DNA from 2 places in the Actinocatenispora sera genome. Region 2 is predicted to be linked to the other one. Evidence: riboswitches for the same ligand, from Rfam matches in the RefSeq annotation. Region 2 holds a riboswitch; the other holds the start of a gene.
What was found. A riboswitch is a leader RNA that binds a small molecule or an ion and turns the genes downstream of it on or off. The one in region 2 is predicted to bind cobalamin.

Region 1 (9,307 bases), 890 kb from region 2:
ACCACCTGACCTCCTCCCGGGCCGCGCTGCGCCGGATGCGCGAGCGCGCCGAGGGGCTGTACCGCACCGGCGACGGGGTCGGCGGCGACCCGTTCGCCGCCGAGTCGCTCGGCCGGGCGCTGGCCCAGCGCATCGCCGAGCTGGCCGACGATCCGGACACCCCGCTGTTCTTCGGCCGGCTCGACCACGCCGACCATGCCGCCGAAGCCGCCGCGGCCGGGTACCCGGACCTCGACGTGGTCGACACCGAGCACGCCGACAACGCCGGGGCGAGCTTCCACATCGGCCGCCGGCACGTGGTGGACGACTCGGGCGAGCCGCTGGTGATCGACTGGCGCGCCCCGGTCTCCCGGGCGTACTACCAGGCCAGCGCGCGGCAGCCGATGGGCGTGGCGCGCCGCCGGCGGTACGGGTTCGCGGCCGGCGCGCTGACCGGGTTCGAGGACGAGCACCTGACCGAAGGTGAGGAACTCGGCACCGCGAGCCGCATCCTGACCAGCGAGATCGAGCGTCCGCGCGTGGGCCCGATGCGCGACATCGTCTCCACCATCCAACCCGAGCAGGACGATCTGGTCCGGGCCGAGCTGGCCACCTCGCTGTGCGTGCAGGGCGCACCCGGTACCGGGAAGACCGCGGTCGGGCTGCACCGTGCCGCGTTCCTGCTGTACCACCACCGCGAGCAGCTGCGCCGCTCCGGCGTGCTGGTGGTCGGGCCGAACGCGGCGTTCCTCGGCTACATCGCCGCGGTGCTGCCGGCGCTCGGCGAGGTCGGCGTCGACCAGTACGCGGTGGATGCGCTGGTGGCGCACGCGCCGGTCCGGGCCGTCGATGCGCCGGCGGCGGCCGCGGTCAAGCACGACGTGCGGATGGCGCGGGTGGTGCGCCGCGCGCTGTACGGGCAGCTGGTCAAGCCGACCGAGTCGCTGGCGGTGTCGGACGGGTCGGCCCGGTGGCGGCTGTCCGCGGAGGCGCTGCGCCGCATCGTGGACGACGCCCGGCGGGAGGGCCTGCCGTACGCGACGGGCCGGGAGCGGGTGCGGGCCCGGGTGGCGAGCGGGCTGCGCCGGCAGGCCGAGGCGCGCGGCGAGTCGCCCGGCGACACCTGGCTGCGCCGGGTCGGCAGGTCGGCCCCGGTTCGCGAGTTCCTGGACACCTGCTGGCCGGCGGTCGACCCGATCGGACTGGTGGTGGCGCTGCTCGGCGACCGGGCGCTGCTCGCGGCCGCGGCGGACGGCATCCTCACCGACGCCGAGCAGGACGCGATCGCCTGGCCGCGACCGCTGCGCACGGCCCGGCTGGACCGGGCGCCGAAGGCGGCGAAGCTGACCGCCGCGGACAACGTGCTGATCGACGAGGCGGCCGGGCTGATCGACCGGGTCGGCAGCTACGGGCACGTGGTGGTGGACGAGGCGCAGGACCTGTCGCCGATGCAGTGCCGGGCGGTGGCGCGACGCAGCGAGCACGGCTCGATCACGGTGCTCGGCGACCTGGCCCAGGGCACCACCCCGTGGGCGGCCCGCCGCTGGCCGGATTCCCTTGCCCACCTGGGCAAGCCGGACGCCGAGGTGACCGCGCTGACCACCGGCTTCCGGGTGCCGGGCGCGGTGCTCGACCTCGCGAACCGGTTGGTGCCGGCGCTGGACGTGGCGGTACCGGCGGCGACCTCGCTGCGCGCCGACGGCTCGCTGCGGCTGCGCCGAATGTCCACAGTGGATGAAGAGCTGCCCGGCGCGGTGCGCGACGCGCTCGCCGAGGAGGGCTCGATCGGCGTGATCGCGCCCGATGCGGCGATCGAGGCATGCGGCCTCGCGCTCGCCGCCGCCGGGATTCCACACTCCACAGTGGACGATCTGGCGGCGGCGGAGCGGGTGGTGCTGGTGCCCGCGACACTGGCGAAGGGCCTGGAGTACGACCACGTCATCGTGCTGGAGCCGGCCGACATCGTGGCCGCCGAACCGCGCGGACTGCACCGGCTGTACGTGGTGCTCACCCGAGCGGTGTCCCGGCTGGTGGTGCTGCACTCCGCCGACCTGCCCGCCGAGCTCGTCGGCTGACCGGGCACCGCACCCGGCCACCGCGCGCGATCGCAGGCGCGGGCCGGATGCCGCCCCGGTGGGCCCTCGACGCGGCCGGACGCCGTGCCGGGGCCCACCGGGCTCCGGCACGGCGTCGTGCGCCGACGGCGGCCGGTCCGGTGGGCAACCCCGGCGATCCGCCGCGGGAGGTCAGGCGCAGAGCTCGGCGGCGTCCGCCAGCGCCGCGGCCGGGGTACGGGCGGCGTGCGCGAACGGGTAGAGCATCCGGGCGGATGCGTTGCCCCGGCTCGCCCCCCACAGGGCGCTGCGGCAGATCATGTCCTTGAGCGCCGCGCCGGACCGACCGGAGAACAACAGTTCGGTGGACCGGTCACTCGGGCGCACCGCCTGCATGATGCCCCGGCGGCGCCCCAGGCTGATGCACAGATCCCAGAACCGGAACTGGTACGGCCTCGGGGTGCGCCCGGACAGCTGCGCGGCGACCGCGTCACCCACGTACAGCCCGGTCGGCAGGCCGGCCTGGCAGGACATCCGCGGCACCCCCCACGGCATCGTGATCGCGGCGGCGTCGCCGATCGCGTACACCTCGGGGTGGCCGGGCGCGCGCAGGGTCGAGTCGACCGTGATCCGGCCGAGTTCGGTCGTGCCGAGGCCGGCGTCCGCGGCGATCCGCGAGGCGACGAACGATCCGCACCACACGGCGACATCGGCCGGTAGCGTGCCGCCGTCGCCGAGCGTCACCGCGCCGGGCTCGACCGCGGCGACCGCCGTGTCCTCCCGCACCCGCACGCCGAGCGTGTCCAGGGACCGGCGGATGTAGCGCTCGGCCCGGGCGGACACGTCGTGCGCGAGCCGGCCGCGGGTCACCAACGTCACGGCGAGCTGCGGGTACGCCTCGGCGATCTCGGTCGCCGCCTCGATCCCGGTGAGGCCGCCGCCGCACACCACCACGGTGCCGGTGCGGCCGTCCAGTTCGCGCAGCCGAGCGGCGAGCCGATCGGCGACCGGCCCGTCCAGCGTGTACGCGTGCTCGGCGACACCCGGCACGACATCGGTGCGGGTGTGACTGCCCAGGGCGTACACCAGGGTGTCGTAGCCGACCGGACCGCCGTCGGACATCCGCAGCGTCCCGGCGGCGAGGTCGATCGCCTCGACGGTGCCGACCCGTACCGACACGTCGGTGCCGGACAGCAGCTCCCGGAGTGGGTGCCGGGCGGTACCGGTGCCGGCGGCGACCTGGTGCAGCCGGATGCGCTCCACGAAGTCGGGCCCGGCGTTGATCAGTTGGATCCGCACGTCCCGACCATGGGTACGGCGGGCCAGCCGGCTCGCCGCCGCGAGCCCCGCGTAACCGGCACCGACAACGGCCACCTGAGTTGTCATCGTTCCCCCTCGTCCCTTCGTCGAAGAAGGCTTCACCCCTCGGACGAGACGGCGGAACGAAACGTGACGCGGCGGCTCAGCGCCAGACGAAGCCGCCCGCGGAGAACTCGATCCGCCGCCGCGAGACGTACGGGTTCGGCTCGGTGCGGCCGCCGCCCCCACGCTGGTGCGGCACCGCCGGCGCGAGTCGCGTGGTACGGGTCCGGTTCGTGGTGTTGGTCATCGTGGCGGTCATCGTGCACCTCGCTCATCGTTCATCCGGTATCCCCCAGGGTGGGACGGCAACGGCCTGTCCGAATCCACGTTTCGTGCCAGCGCCCGGTTTTGCCTGCCCGCCGTGATGCCGCGCACGTACCCGCAGCTCAGCCCGCCGCGCCTCGGTTCCGTGGCGTGCGGCGGACCGGGACGACCAGGGGGCCGTGGTCGCCGTCGACGACCCGGACCCGGGCCCGGTAGTGGGTGGCGAGCAGATCCTCGGTGAGCACCTCGGCCGGTGCGCCGAGCGCCACCCGGCGCCCGCCGGCGAGCAGCAGGATGCGGTCGGCGTACTCGCCGGCGACGGACAGGTCGTGCATGGTGGCGACGACGGTGAGCGGATCGTCCGCCGGCCCGGTGGCGCGCAGTTCGTCGACGAGCTCCAGCACGTCCTGCTGGTGGCCGATGTCCAGCGCGCTGGTCGGTTCGTCGAGCAGCAGCAGCCGGGCGCCCTGGGCGAGCGCGCGGGCCAGGAAGACCCGCTGGCGCTCGCCGCCGGACAGCGTGGACAGCTCGCGGTCGGTCAGCCCGGTGAGGTCGAGGCGGGCCAGCACGTCGCGCACCGCGGCCAGGTCGGCGGCGCTCTCGGCGGCCAGCGGCGGGATGTACGGGGTGCGGCCGAGCATCGCGTAGTCGAACACCGACATGCCCGGCGGTACCACCGGGTCCTGGGCGACGAGGGCGATCTGCCGCGCCCGCTCGCGGCGGCGCAGCGCGGTCACCGGGCTGCCGCCGATCCGTACCTCGCCGGTCGCCGGCAGCAGCCCGGCCAGCACCCGCAGCAGGGTGGACTTGCCGGCCCCGTTGGGCCCGATGATGGTCAGCCACTCGCCGGCGGCGACGTCGATGTCCACATCGGACAGCAACGTCGCGGCACCGATCCGGACGCCCACGCCGCGGGCGGACACCATCACCTCGCCGGTGGTCACGGGCCCACCCGCCTGGTGGTGCGCAGCACGACGATGAAGAACGGGGCACCGAAGAACGCCGTCACCACGCCGATCGGGATCTCCGCCGGCGCCTGCACGGTACGGGCGAGCAGGTCGGCGAGCGCCAGGAACGCGGCGCCGAACAGCAGCGACAGCGGCAGGATGATCCGGTAGCTCGACCCGGCGATCAGCCGTACCGCGTGCGGCACGATGATGCCGACGAAGCCGATCAGGCCGGACACCGCCACCGCGGCAGCGGTACCGAGCGTCGCGGCGAGTACCAGGATCATCCGGACCCGCTGCGGGTGCAGGCCGAGGCTCGCCGCCTCCTCGTCGCCGACGCTGAGCACGTCCAGCGCGCGCCGCTGGGACAGCACCACCACCGAGGTGACCACCGCGTACGGCAGCAGCATCAGCACCTCGTGCCAGCCGGAGGTGGTGAGCTGGCCGAGCAGCCAGGAGTACACCTCCTGGATCGTGTCGCTGTGCGCCTGCAACAGGTAGGTCTGGATCGCGGTGCAGAACGCCGCGATCGCGACCCCGGCGAGGATCAGCGTCACCGTCGACCGGAACCGGGAGCCGGCCGCGCCGAGCAGGTAGGTACCGGCGACCGCGGCCAGCGCGCCGACGAACGCGGCGAGCGGGATCAGCAGCGGCGCGGTCACCGACGAGCCCGGCCGCAGCACGATGACCGTGGTGGCGCCGAGGCCGGCCCCGGCCGCCACGCCGAGCAGGTACGGGTCGGCCAGCGGGTTGCGGAACACCCCCTGGTAGCAGCCGCCGGACAGCGCGAGCAGCGCGCCGACCAGCAGCCCGAGCACGACCCGGGGCAGCCGCAGCTGGGTCAGGATGGCGTCGTCGCGAGCGGACAGCCCGGTCGGCACCGCACCGCCGGTCAGGTGGTGCACCAGATCGGTGACCACGTCGACCGGCGACAGCGACACCGGGCCGAACGCGAGGCCGGCGACCAGCGCCACCAGCACCGCGGCAACCCCGACGGCCACCCAGCGCAGCCGCAGCCGGCTGGTCACGTCGCCGGTACCGCCCGGACGGCGTTGGCGGCGGCCTGCACCAGCTGCACGACGCGCGGGCCCCAGCGGGACGCGACGTCGTCGTTCAGCCCGTACACGTGCTTGTCCTTGACCGCGGTCAGCGTGCTCCAACCGGGCCGCTTGGCGACGGCGGCGGCCGATGCCGCGCAGCACTTGGTGTCGGCCAGGAAGACCAGGTCGGGGTTCGCCTCGATCAGGTACTCCTTGGACAGCTGCGGGTAGCCGGTGTGGCCCTTGTCCGCCTTGTCCGCAACGTTGGTCAGCCCGAGCGGGGTCAGCAGCGACCCGACGAACGTCTTGCTGGTCGCGGTGTGCAGTTGCGGATCCAGCTCGTAGTAGTAGCTGAGCTTCGTGCCGGGCTTCGGCAGGCCCTGCTCGGCCTTGGCGATGCCGGACTTCATCTTCCGCACGGTGCTCGCCGCGCCGTCGGTGTGCCCGGTCAGCCGGCCGAGGTCGGTGATCTCGCGGTAGCTGTCGTCGAGCGTGGTCGCGGCGGCGGCCACGTACACCGGGATCTTCAGCTTCTGCAGGCTCTTCACCACGTCACCGGAGCTGTACGACAGCACCACCAGGTCCGGGTCGTACCCGGCGATCGCCTCGACGTTCGGCTTGAACCCGGACAGCTTGGTGCGGGGCGCCTTCGCCGGGTAGTCCGACTGGTCGTCGACGGCCTTGACCTGGCCACCGGCGCCGATCGAGTACAGCATCTCGGTGGTGGTCGGGGACAGCGACACGATGTGGGTCGGCCGCGCGTCGACGGTGACGCTGCCGGCGGTGCCCTTGACCGTGACCGGGAACGAGCCGGCACCGGCCGAGGCCGAGGCGCCGGACGTGCCCTTGTCGCCGGAACCGGACGAACCGCAACCGGCCAGCACGACCGTCGTCGCGGTCAGCGCCACCAGCGCCGGGGCCACCCGGCGCAACGAAGCTCTCATCTCTACCTCCTGTCGGTCGAAGAACGGCTGTCGCCGACAGGGGAGCTGTCTGCGGGGCGCCCGTTCCTCGCAAGCGCAGTACGCGATCCGTGCGGCAGGCGACCTGGCTCGTACCGCCCCCGGGATCGGGGCCGGTCATCACAGTTGCGGGACAGCGCCGGGTTCCCACCGGCTTCGCTGCGACACGGTCCGCCAAGACGGTAGCGCACTCCTGAAACCGTGCTCCCCGCCATGGCGCCCTGGTGACGGGCGACGGCTGCGGGTGTCCAGATAGCGGGCCGCGCGAGCAATCGTGGCGCGGATTGCATACCGTATGCAGATCATGTCCGAGCACACGCTGGGTTCGTCCCACCTCCCGCTGCGCGATCTGGTCACCGACGAGATCCGGCAGCGGATCCTGACCGGGTTGCTGCCCCCGGGGGAACGGCTGGTCGAGGACCGGCTGGCGGAGGACCTCGGCGTGTCCCGCAACCCGGTCCGCGAGGCGATCCGGGTGCTCGCCACCGAGGGGCTGGTCGAGGTGGCGCCGCGGCGCGGCGCTGCGGTCGCCCGGCCGCGGCCGGCGCACGCCGAGGAGCTGTTCGACATCCGGATGGCGCTGGAGGGGCTGGCCGCGCGGCTCGCGGCCCGGCGGCGGGACGGGGCTGCGCTGGCCCGGCTGCGCAGCGTGCTGGACGATCAGCGCGACGCCGACCAGGTCGGCGCGGTCGCCGATCTGAACACCCGGTTCCACACCGAGGTGGCCGCCGCCTCCGGCAACGAGCACCTGCACCAGCTGGTGGGGCCGCTGCTGCGCCGCGCTCAGTGGGTGTTCCTGCAGACCGCGTACACCCGGGCCGGTGAGTCGCTGACCGAGCACGAGCGGATCTACGCGGCGATCGCGGCCGGTGACGAGGAGTCCGCGCAGTCGCTCTCGGTCGCACACGTGGCCGCGGCGCGCCACTCCTACCTGGCGCACGTGGCGGCGCAGTCCGGGGTCGTCCATCCCGTGGCCGCCCGGCCCGTGGCCGCCCGGTCCGAGCCGGCCAGCTGATCCCGCCACACCCCTCGTTCGCTCAACGCTGGGTGTCGTCGCGCTCACCAAGCGCTTCCACAGGGTTCACATAGTAGGAAGATCCTGGTGGCTCCGCTTGGATCCTGTATACAGAAGCCGTTGCGCGGCGACTGAGTGGCGCGGCACACCCCCGAGGTTCGAGGAGTCCCCCATGCGTACCCGTCGGCTGATGGCCGCGCTGGCGGTCGTCCCGCTGCTGTTGACGGCGGCGGCCTGCTCGGGCACCGAGACCAGCGTCGGCAGGCAACTCACCGGATCGGCGCCGTTCGACGCCCGACCGGTGCGCGACGGCGGCACGCTCACCGTCGCACTGTCCCAGGATCCCGACGCGCTCGACCCGACCACCGCGAACACCTTCGTCGCCCGCGAGGTGTTCGCCAGCATGTGCCAGAAGCTCTACGACGTGGACGAGAACCTGAAGATCGTCCCGCAGCTCGCCGCGGCACTGCCCAAGCTCTCCGACCACGACCGCACCGCCACGATCGCGCTGCGGCAAGGGCTGAAGTTCAACGACGGCACCACCATGGACGCGCAGGCGGTGCGCACCACCCTGGTGCGTGACCTGACGCTGCCGACCTCGTCGCGCAAGAGCGAGCTCGGCGCCGTCAAGTCGGTCGACGTGGTCGACGACCACACGGTACGGCTGCACCTGAGCCGCCCGTTCGCCCCGCTCGCCGCGCAACTGGCGGACCGGGCCGGGATGATCATGTCGCCGGCGGCGCTGCGCAAGTACGGCAAGAACTTCGGCGCGCACCCGCAGTGCGTCGGCCCGTTCTCGTTCGTCAGCCGCACCTCCGGCAGCCAGATCGTGCTGAAGAAGTCGCCGTACTACTACGGCAAGGCCAAGGTGAAGCTGGACAAGCTGATCTACAAGATCGTCACCGACGCGAACGTCCGGTCGGCGAACCTGCAGTCCGGTGACATCCAGGTCGCGGAGCGGCTGGCGACCTCGGACGTCGGCACCCTGTCGGCGGACAAGAGCCTGAAGATCCTGCCCGGCGGCGGCATCAGCTACCAGGGCATCACGATCAACACGTCGAACGTGCACGGCACCGACAAGAAACCCGGCAAGGTCGACACGCCGCTCGCCCAGCATCCCGAGCTGCGCCAGGCGTTCGGCCTGTCACTGGACCGGGACGTGATCAACCGGGTGGTCTTCAACGGCCTGTACGACCCGGACTGCTCACCGCTGCCGAAGAACTCCCCGTACCGCGACCCGAAGGCGACCTGCCCGAAGCGTGACCTGGCCAAGGCGCGCCGGCTGGTCAAGCAGTCGGGGGTCAAGACTCCGGTTCCGGTGACGCTGTCGCTGACCGCCGATCCGGTCTCCGAGCGGCTCGGACAGGTCATCCAGGCGATGGCCAAGGAGGCCGGCTTCGCCGTCAAGGTGGTACCGGGCGAGTTCGTCACCACGCTCAACCAGGCCCGGGAGGGCAAGTTCGACACCATCCAGGTCGGCTGGTCCGGCCGGGTCGACCCGGACGGTGACATCAACGACCTGATCACCTCCGGCGGCTCGAACAACTACAGCGGGCTGCACGATCCGGTCATCGACAACGGCGTGCACGCCGCGGCCGCGACCACCGACACCGCGAAGCGACGCGCCTTGTACAGCACGGTGATCGCGCGCCAGCACGAGCTCAACGGAATCATCTACCTGTAC
Region 2 (9,307 bases):
GCCGCAGCGCTGGTGCGTCGTTGACCCCGTCGCCGGTCATGGCCACCACGTGACCGGTGGCACGGACTGCGTCGGCAATACGGAGCTTGGCCTCGGGCGAGGTCCGGGCGAAGACCAGATTCCGGTTTCCGGACACCAGCCGGTCGAGTTCTGCCTCCGGCATCGTGTCCAGCTGCTCGCCGGTCATGACCGGGGTGTCCTCGTCGGCAATCCCCACCTGGGTGGCGATCGTACGGGCGGTGCCGGGATGATCGCCGGTGATCATGATGATGTGGATACCGGCCGATCGGCAGGCTTCGACGGCGCCGGCCGCTTCGGGCCTGGGCGGGTCGATCATGGCGACGACCCCCAGCAGGCACAGTCGCTGTTCGAGCTGCGCGCGATCTCCGGGATCGTGGTCGAGACGATGCCGGGCCGCGGCGATGACCCGGTGGCCGCTGCTGGCGTACCCTTCGCTGGCGGCGGCGGCCGCGCGTCGCAGAGCCGGATCCAGCGGATGTTCGGCGCAGTCGGCATCCAAGATGCTCACGCAGCGCTCGATGATCTCCTCCGGGGCGCCTTTGGTGTGGAGCCACAGCTCACCGTCCGTGGCGTCGACCGTGGACATCATCCGTAGAGCCGGGTCGAAGGCGTACAACGCTCGCCGGCTGCTCTCACGGTCGGTTCCGATCGCCACCCCGAGGCGGCGCGTCGCGGTGAGCAGCGCGACCTCGGTTGGATCGCCACGCCCGACATCGTCCGGGTCGATACTCGCGGTGCTGCAGCGCCACAGGCAGGCGCCCACCGCCGCATCCAGCGCGGTGGTGGCCGCGGCTCGGTTGCCAAAATCGGTTTCGCCGTGCAGGGTCCACAACGACACCGGTGTCAGCACGTTGCGGGTCAGTGTCCCTGTCTTGTCGGTGCAGATCACCGAGGTGGAGCCGAGGGTCTCGACCGCGGACAGCTGCTTGACCACCGCACCCATCCGGGCCAGTTCCCGCACGCCGACGGCAAGCGCCAGCGTGATGGTCGGCAACAACCCTTCCGGGACGTTGGCGACCAACAGTCCGATGGCGAAGTTCGCTGCGTCCGACAGCGGCATGCCGGCGGCGAAGGTCCCGATGGGAAGAAACAGCAGCCCAATGCCGACAGCAATGGCGCCGATCAGCCATGCCACGCGCTTGACCTGATGCTCCAGCGGGCTGACGTCGCGACGTGTGCGGCGGGTCAGGGCCGCGATGCGGCCGAGTTCGGTGTGTGGTCCGGTGGCGAACACCATGGCGCGTGCGGCGCCCTGGGTGCAGGTCGATCCGGAGAACACGAGGTCGCGTGCCTGCAGTATCGGTCCGGTGGTGTCGACCAGCTGCGCGGATCGCGTCACCGGCAAGGATTCGCCGGTCAGCTCCGACAGGTCGACTTCGATGGATCCGTCGAGTAGTCGGGCGTCGGCGGAAATTCGTTCGCCCTCGGCGATCAGCACCACGTCTCCCGGCACCAGCTGGCTGCTGGGTATGACGCTGTCCCGGCCGTCGCGTAGCACGGTGGCCTGCTCGGGCAGGTATCCGGCCAGTGCGGCCACTGCCTGTTCGGCGCGGTGTTGCTGCGCGAAGGCCAGGAGCGCGTTGAGCATGATGACGGCCACGATCGCCACAGCCAGCACGACCGTACCCTCGAGGGCGGCCAGAGCCGCCGCGAGCCAGAGCAGCAGCGCCAGGGGATGGCTGAACTGTCCAGCCAAGTCGGCCAGCCAGTGCATCGATCGGGTTCGCGGCAACTCGTTGGGACCGTACTGGACCAGTCGACGTGCGGCCTCACGGCCGCTCAATCCCGCAGGCGAGCTACGAAGGTCGCGCTGCAGCAGCGTGACCGCCTCGCGTGGATCGGCCTCCTGCTGCGGCGAGAGTTCGACTGACGGCACTGCTGTTCCTCGATCCCGATCTGGCGCGCACTCGAAGCCATCGCAGGCAACGGCTACGCAACCGTGATCACCTCATCGGAGGCGGAGATGTTCGGCAGCCTGAACGGGCAGCTCCGCGGCACCGGCCGGATCGGCATCACTGGTGATGAGCGTGCCGGCCTGGCCGGTCAGGATGTCCGCCGCGTCGGTGAGCTGCCCGATCCCGGCGATCGCGGTACCGCCGGTCGCGGCGTGCTGGTCGACGAACCGGCAGGCGGCCTCGATCTTGGGGCCCATCGATCCGGCCGCGAAGTTCATCTGCCGCAGCTGGCTGCTCGTGACCCGATGTAGCGGACGGGCCAGCGGCGTGCCCCAGTGTTGTTCGACCTGGGTGACATCGGTGAGCATCAGCAGCGCATCGGCCTGCAGCCTGGTCGCGATCAGCGACGCGGTGAGGTCCTTGTCGATCACGGCGTCGATTCCGACCAACTGTCCATCCGCGGCGCGGATCACGGGCACTCCCCCGCCACCGGCACAGATGGGGATCGTGCCGTGAGCCAACAGCAACTCGAGTACGTCGATGTCGAGGACGTCTCGTGGTTCGGGGCTGGGTACCACCCGCCGCCACGAGTTGCCGTCCTGCCGCATCGTCCATCCGCGCTGGGCGGCGATCGCCTGCGCGACATGCGGCTCGTAGCCGACCCCGATGAACTTGGTCGGATCGCGAAAGGCGGGGTCGTGCTCGTCAACCAGCGTCTGCGTCAGCAGCGCCGCCACCGGGACCGTGGGCAGCGCATTGCGCAACTCCAGACTGAGCCAGTGCCCGATCATCCCCTCGGATGCGGCACCCAGAACGTCGAGGGGGTAGGCGCTTCCGAGCGTGGCGTCCCGCGTGGATTCGGCGGCGAGCAGCCCCACCTGGGGCCCGTTGCCGTGCGTGATGACCAGCTGATTTTCGGCGGCCAGCGGCGCTACGGCGCGAACGGCCTGCCGGGCGCGGGAGTGCTGAGTGCGAGCATCGGTCTTGTCGTGCCGCTGCAGCAAAGCGTTGCCGCCCAGCGCGATCACGATCAACATCGCTCACCTGCCTTCCGCGGTGGCCACGAGAACGGCTTCGATGGTGTGCGAGGCAGGCAGTGCATCGGTAGGTACGTGGACTTGAGCGGGTCCCTCCATGACGGCCTCCCACGGCGGTGCCCTGGCACGGCGGCCATCGCCTGCAATCCTGGCCACAACGCTAGACACGTGGCAGAGTCGATGGACGCAGATGGCACAGGCCGAAGGCCCCGAAAGAGCGCTCACCGATGAGCGGCACCGCCAAGCGGTGCAAGGTCCCACCGCGCCGCATCGTTGACCGACCAATCCCAGTAACGCATCGGTCGACCTGCCTTGTCCTCGATTTTCGCCTATCAGAAGATCTGCGCCCATGGACGTTCCTTCGCACTCGCGGCCACCGCTCGATGGTGTGGGCCCGGCACACGGACTCGGACCAGCCGCCATGCAGAGGCGCACCATGGCTACCGCACGAGACACGCCGACACAGCATCTGGTGTGCACGCCCGATCGCGCCGCCATATATAGTGGCTCCTGCAGCTGGTTCGGCTGTCGCGTCGCGCGGCAGTCGAGGCAAGAGGGAACCCGGTGCAAATCCGGGACTGCCCCGCAGCGGTGAGTGGGAACGACCGCCGTCATACAGCACTGGACCGCACGGTCTGGGAAGCGACGGCCAGTAGGACAGCACGACGCCCACGAGTCCGAAGACCTGCCAGCGGCGCCGCACGCGCCGCGTGCGGCGGTCGAAGGCCGCGCGGGACGGCCGACGCCATCAGCCGGATCGTCCGCAGCTTCGCGGCGGCTGACCGGCGGCGTCCCTGCCCGCGCACCGACGACCTTCAGGCGTGGGACGAGGGAGCATGACGGTGCTGCAGGAGCAGTCTGCGTCAGATCACCGGGCGTCGGAGCAGCGACGACACGTGATGCGGGTACGCAAGCGCGACGGGGTCGCCGAACCGGTGGACGTCAACAAGATCGTCACTGCGGTGGAACGTTGGGTGTCCGACCTCGACGAGGTCGATCCGCTCAGGGTGGCGACCAAGACCATCAGCGGGCTCTACGACGGCGTCACCACCGAGGAGCTGGATCGGCTGTCCATCCAGACCGCAGCCGAGTTGATCGGTGAGGAACCTCAGTACTCCCGGCTCGCGGCCCGGTTGCTGGCCACCTTCGTGGACAAGGAGGTGCGCGGGCAGGGCGTCGCGAGCTTCAGCCAGTCGATCCGGTACGCGCACGGTTTGGGGCTGATCGGCGACGACACCGCCGAGTTCGTGGCACGCAACGCCCGCAGGCTCGACGACGCGGTGGACCCCGACGGCGACCGGCGCTTCGAGTACTTCGGACTGCGTACCGTCACGGATCGCTATCTGTTGCGGCATCCGGACTCCCGGCTGACCGTGGAGACCCCGCAGTACTGGCTGCTTCGGGTCGCATGTGGTCTGTCCCAGACGCCGGACGAGGCGATCGCCTTCTACCGGCTGATGTCGAGCCTGTCGTACCTGCCGAGTTCGCCGACGCTGTTCAACTCCGGGACCCGGCACGCGCAGATGTCGTCGTGCTTTCTGGTCGACTCACCGCGCGACGAGCTCGACTCGATCTACGAGCGGTACCACCAGGTCGCGCGGCTGTCGAAGTTCTCCGGCGGAATCGGGATCTCGTGGTCGCGCGTTCGTGGCCGCGGCGCGCTGATTCGCGGTACCAACGGCAGGTCGAACGGGATCGTGCCGTTTCTCAAGACCCTCGACGCCGGTGTGGCCGCGGTCAACCAGGGTGGCCGGCGCAAGGGGGCGGCGTGTGTCTACCTGGAGCCGTGGCATCCCGACATCGAGGAGTTCCTGCAGTTGCGGGACAACACCGGCGAGGACTCGCGCCGTACGCACAACCTGAACCTCGCCAACTGGATCCCCGACGAGTTCATGCGCCGGGTCGAGGCCGACGAGGACTGGTCACTGATCGACCCATCGGATGCGCCGGAGCTGCCCGACCTGTACGGCGAGGCGTTCGACACCGCGTACCGGGCGGCGGAGAAGAAGGCGGTTCGCACCGTCCGGGCCCGGGACCTGTACGGCCGGATGATGCGCACCCTGGCGCAGACCGGCAACGGCTGGATGACGTTCAAGGACACTGCAAACCGGCTGGGCAACCAGACCGGCAGACCGGGCAACACGATCCACCTGTCCAACCTGTGCACCGAGATCCTCGAAGTCAACAACGACGCCGAGACCGCCGTGTGCAACCTGGGGTCGATCAACCTGGGCGCGCACGTCGACGCCGACGGATTGGACTGGGACAAGCTGCGCGCCACGGTGCGCACCGCGGTGCTGTTCCTCGACCGGGTCATCGACATCAACTACTACCCCGCCGAGCAGGCGGCGGCCTCCAACCCGCGCTGGCGTCCGGTCGGGCTGGGCCTGATGGGCCTGCAGGACGCGTTCTTCACCCTGCGCCTGCCGTTCGACTCGCCGCAGGCGCGGGAGCTGTCGACCCGGGTACAGGAGGAGGTCCTGCTGACGGCGCTGGAGACCTCGGCCGGGCTCGCCGAACGGTTCGGCCCGCACCCCTGCTACGCCGAGACGCGCGCGGCCGGCGGAACCCTGTGTCCCGACCTGTGGGGTTGCGAGCCGAGCCAGACCGACCGGTGGAGCGTGGTACGGGCATCCATTGCCGCACACGGCCTGCGCAACTCGCTGCTGGTGGCGATCGCGCCGACCGCCACGATCGCCTCGATCGCCGGCTGCTACGAGTGCATCGAGCCGCAGGTGTCCAACCTGTTCAAGCGCGAGACGATGTCCGGCGAGTTCCTCCAGATCAACACCCATCTGGTACAGGAGTTGAAGAAGCTCGGGCTGTGGACGGCGCCGGTCCGCGAGCAGATCAAGCGCGCCGAGGGCTCGGTGCAGTCGGTCACCGACCTGCCCGCCGAACTGCGCACGCTGTTTCGTACCGCGTGGGAGCTGCCGCAGCGGGCACTGATAGACGTGGCGGCCGCCCGCGCTCCGTACATCGACCAGTCCCAGTCGCTGAACCTGTTCCTGAGCTCGCCGACCATCGGCAAGCTGTCCTCGATGTACCTGCACGCCTGGAAGTCCGGGCTCAAGACGACCTACTACCTGCGCTCGCGTCCGGCGACGCGCATCCAGCAGGCGACCGTCGCGGTCGCGCCCGCGACAAGCGGTGCCGGCCCGGTCAGCGACGCCGAGGCGCTGGCCTGTTCCCTGGAAAACCCCGAGAGCTGCGAGGCGTGCCAATGACGACGAACCCCGAGACCACCAGCACCCGTGCCAGCACCGGGGAACGGCACCTGCTGCTCGACCCTGGCATGGACCTGACCCTGCGGCCGATGCGCTACCCGCGCTTCTTCGACCGGTTCAAGGACGCGATCAAGAACACCTGGACGGTCGAGGAGGTCGACCTGCACTCCGACCTCGCCGACCTGGCCAAACTTTCTCCCGCCGAGCAGCATCTGGTGTCGCGGCTGGTCGCCTTCTTCGCCACCGGCGACACGATCGTGGCCAACAACCTGGTGCTCAACCTCTACCAGCACGTCAACTCGCCGGAGGGTCGGCTCTACCTGTCGCGGCAGCTGTACGAGGAGGCCGTGCACGTTCAGTTCTATCTGAACCTGCTGGACACCTACGTACCGGACGAGAAGGAACGGTTCGAGGCGTTCGCGGCGGTGGAGAACATCCCGTCGATCGCCCGCAAGGCGGAGTTCTGTTTCCGGTGGATCGACTCCATCTTCCAGCTGCGGGAACTCAGGACCCGCGAGGACCGGCGCGCGTTCCTGCTCAACGTGATCTGCTTCGCCGCCTGCATCGAGGGCCTGTTCTTCTACGGCGCCTTCGCCTACGTGTACTTCCTGCGCTCCCGCGGCCTTCTGCACGGCCTCGCTTCGGGCACCAACTGGGTGTTCCGCGACGAGTCGATGCACATGGCGTTCGCCTTCGACGTGGTCGACACCGTCCGGGCCGAGGAGCCCGACCTGTTCGACGCCCAGATGCAGCAGCAGGTCAAGGACATGCTCGCCGAGGCCGTGGAGTGCGAGGTCCAGTTCGCGGCCGACCTGCTGGAACAAGGCGTGTCCGGGATGTCGCTGACGCACATGCGCGAGTACCTCCAGCACGTCGCCGACCGGCGGCTGGCCATGCTCGGCATCGAGCCGATGTACGGCAGCCGCAACCCGTTCGCGTTCATGGAACTGCAGGACGTTCAGGAGCTGTCGAACTTCTTCGAGCGGCGGGTCTCGGCCTACCAGGTGGCAGTTGCCGGGTCGGTGAGCTTCGACGACGACTTCTGATCGTCCGCGTTGCTGCTGTTCCGGGCTCCCGGGACAGCAGCAACTGCTCACCTGCTCGCGAGGTGTCGGGCCGATCGGTGCCGTCGCCTGCGGCGGGCCAGTACCGCCACGGTGGCACCCAGCAAGCGAGCCACGGCGAAGGCGCGCCTACGGCCAAGGCGCTGTTCGGGACGCCGCTCGGCAACGGGACTACCGCCGCTCCACGCTCCGATCGCACCGACCTAGGGTCTGTTTCGGAGTCCCCGGCCGAGCGAGGCGAGTTCCGTTTGTCTGCTCGCAAGGCGGAGGGCAGTTCGTGTGCCGGGCTTGCACACGGGCTGTGCGACAACGCCGCGAGCGGGCAAACGGGGCCGCCGCAGCCGGCACGCGGGACCCCGAAACAGACCCTAGTTGGCAGGCGCCTCGTTGAGTGCGTCGCGTATCGCGGCGAGCGCCGTCATCAGGTCCGCTTGCTGCGACGGAGTGAGAGTACGAGTGGTGCGTCGTTCCAGTTCGTGCCATGCGGCCTGGGCGCGAGGAACGGCGTCGCGTCCCTTCTTGGCAAGTCGGACGATCATGGCGCGCTTGTCCGTTGTCGACGGGGTGCGGGTGACGAGGCCGGCGCGTTCCATCGCTTGAAGGGTCGCGGTGACGGTGGAGCGGTCGCGGCCCATGTAGTGGACCAGTTCGGTCTGCGGGACCGGGCCGTGTGCGTCGAGGTAGAGCAGCACGATCTCGTGCGGAGACGCCACGCCCGCTTCGTTCAGTAGTTCGGTGCCCACTCGTGCGTGGGCACGGACGACCTGCAACAGCAGCGACCCGACCGGGGCGCCCTCGATGCTGGTACCGACGTGCCGGAGCGGCGCTCCATCCGCTGCGGGGTCGTCTGTCGGGCTTGCCATGGTGACAGGATAGCGACTGTTGGCATGCCAGCAAGATTGGTATAATGTTGGCATGCCAGCAATCAGTTCGAACGTGGGCCGGATCGACCGTGCCCTCCTGCGTCTGATGGGGGTGCTGCTGGTCGGCGCGTCGGTCGCGCTGCTGGACACGACGATCGTTGCCGTCGCGATCGCCGATCTGACCAAGGCGTTCGACACGACGGTGCGGGCAGCTCAGTGGGCCACGACCGCGTATCTGCTCGCGATGGCCGCGGCGATCCCGATGATGGGCTGGCTGACCGACCGATGGGGCGCCCGACGGGTATGGCTGGCGACGCTGTTGCTGTTTCTGGCCGGCTCGATGCTGTGCGGACTGGCGTGGTCGATCGAGAGCCTGATCGCCTTCCGAGTCGTGCAGGGTCTCGGCGGCGGGCTCATCCTGCCGCTGGTGCAGGCGATGCTCGCCCGTGCCGCTGGTCCCCGCCGGATGGGCAGAGTCATGGGGCTGATCGGCATTCCCGGCCAGCTCGCCCCGATCCTCGGTCCCGTGTTGGGTGGGATCATCCTGGGCTCGCTCGGTTGGCGGTGGATCTTCCTGGTGAACGCGCCACTGTGCCTGCTCGCCCTCGCACTGGCCTTTCGCCACCTGCACCCGGCGCCTGTGCAGCGGCCCGGCGCACTGGACGGGATCGGCGCGCTACTGATGGTCCCCGCGACGGTGGCGATCCTGGCCGGCCTGTCCCTCATCGGTGACCTGTTGGCCGTTCCGATCGTGCTGCTGGCCGGCGGTGCCGTGCTGCAGGTCGGATTCGTGCTGCATGCCGTACGCCGTGGCGACCGGGCGCTTCTCGATCTGCGACTGTTCCGCTATCCGTCGTTCTCGGTCGCGACCATGATGATGTTCCTCTCCGGAGCGTGCCTGTACGGGCCGATGTTGCTCATGCCGCTGTTCTACCAGCAGGCCCGCGGCCTTCCGGTGGCCGAGGTCGGCTGGCTGCTGGCACCGCAGGGCCTCGGGCTCATGGCCGGACTGTGGGTTGCCGGGCGCTACGCCGACCTGGCCGGCCCACGGATCGTTGCGCTCACCGGCACCGTGCTGGCAGGAAGCGGGCTCGGGACGTTCGTCTTCGCCGACGGCGCATCGCTGACCGTGTTGTCGGCAGCACTCGTCGCTCTCGGGGCCGGGCTCGGAGGCATCGGTGTAGCCGTCTCCGCGACCAG

Region 1: it holds a riboswitch for cobalamin, as region 2 does, so the genes downstream of both, Asera_RS09605 (ABC transporter substrate-binding protein) here and Asera_RS13865 (ribonucleoside-diphosphate reductase subunit alpha) in region 2, are expected to answer to the same signal.

The regions. Positions count from the first base shown of each region.
Region 1 covers NZ_AP023354.1:2,003,764-2,013,070, reverse strand. The annotation lists gene Asera_RS09630 (HelD family protein) at 1-2,054, shown strand, start outside; gene Asera_RS09625 (NAD(P)/FAD-dependent oxidoreductase) at 2,226-3,419, opposite strand; gene Asera_RS09620 (hypothetical protein) at 3,496-3,654, opposite strand; gene Asera_RS09615 (ABC transporter ATP-binding protein) at 3,782-4,585, opposite strand; gene Asera_RS09610 (FecCD family ABC transporter permease) at 4,600-5,700, opposite strand; gene Asera_RS09605 (ABC transporter substrate-binding protein) at 5,631-6,590, opposite strand; cobalamin riboswitch at 6,667-6,813, opposite strand; gene Asera_RS09600 (GntR family transcriptional regulator) at 6,913-7,623, shown strand; gene Asera_RS09595 (ABC transporter substrate-binding protein) at 7,796-9,307, shown strand, end outside.
Region 2 covers NZ_AP023354.1:2,890,667-2,899,973, reverse strand. The annotation lists gene Asera_RS33075 (cation-translocating P-type ATPase) at 1-1,897, opposite strand, end outside; gene Asera_RS13870 (carbamate kinase) at 1,970-2,953, opposite strand; cobalamin riboswitch at 3,454-3,660, shown strand; gene Asera_RS13865 (ribonucleoside-diphosphate reductase subunit alpha) at 3,790-6,180, shown strand; gene Asera_RS13860 (ribonucleotide-diphosphate reductase subunit beta) at 6,177-7,226, shown strand; gene Asera_RS13855 (MarR family winged helix-turn-helix transcriptional regulator) at 7,613-8,107, opposite strand; gene Asera_RS13850 (DHA2 family efflux MFS transporter permease subunit) at 8,160-9,307, shown strand, end outside.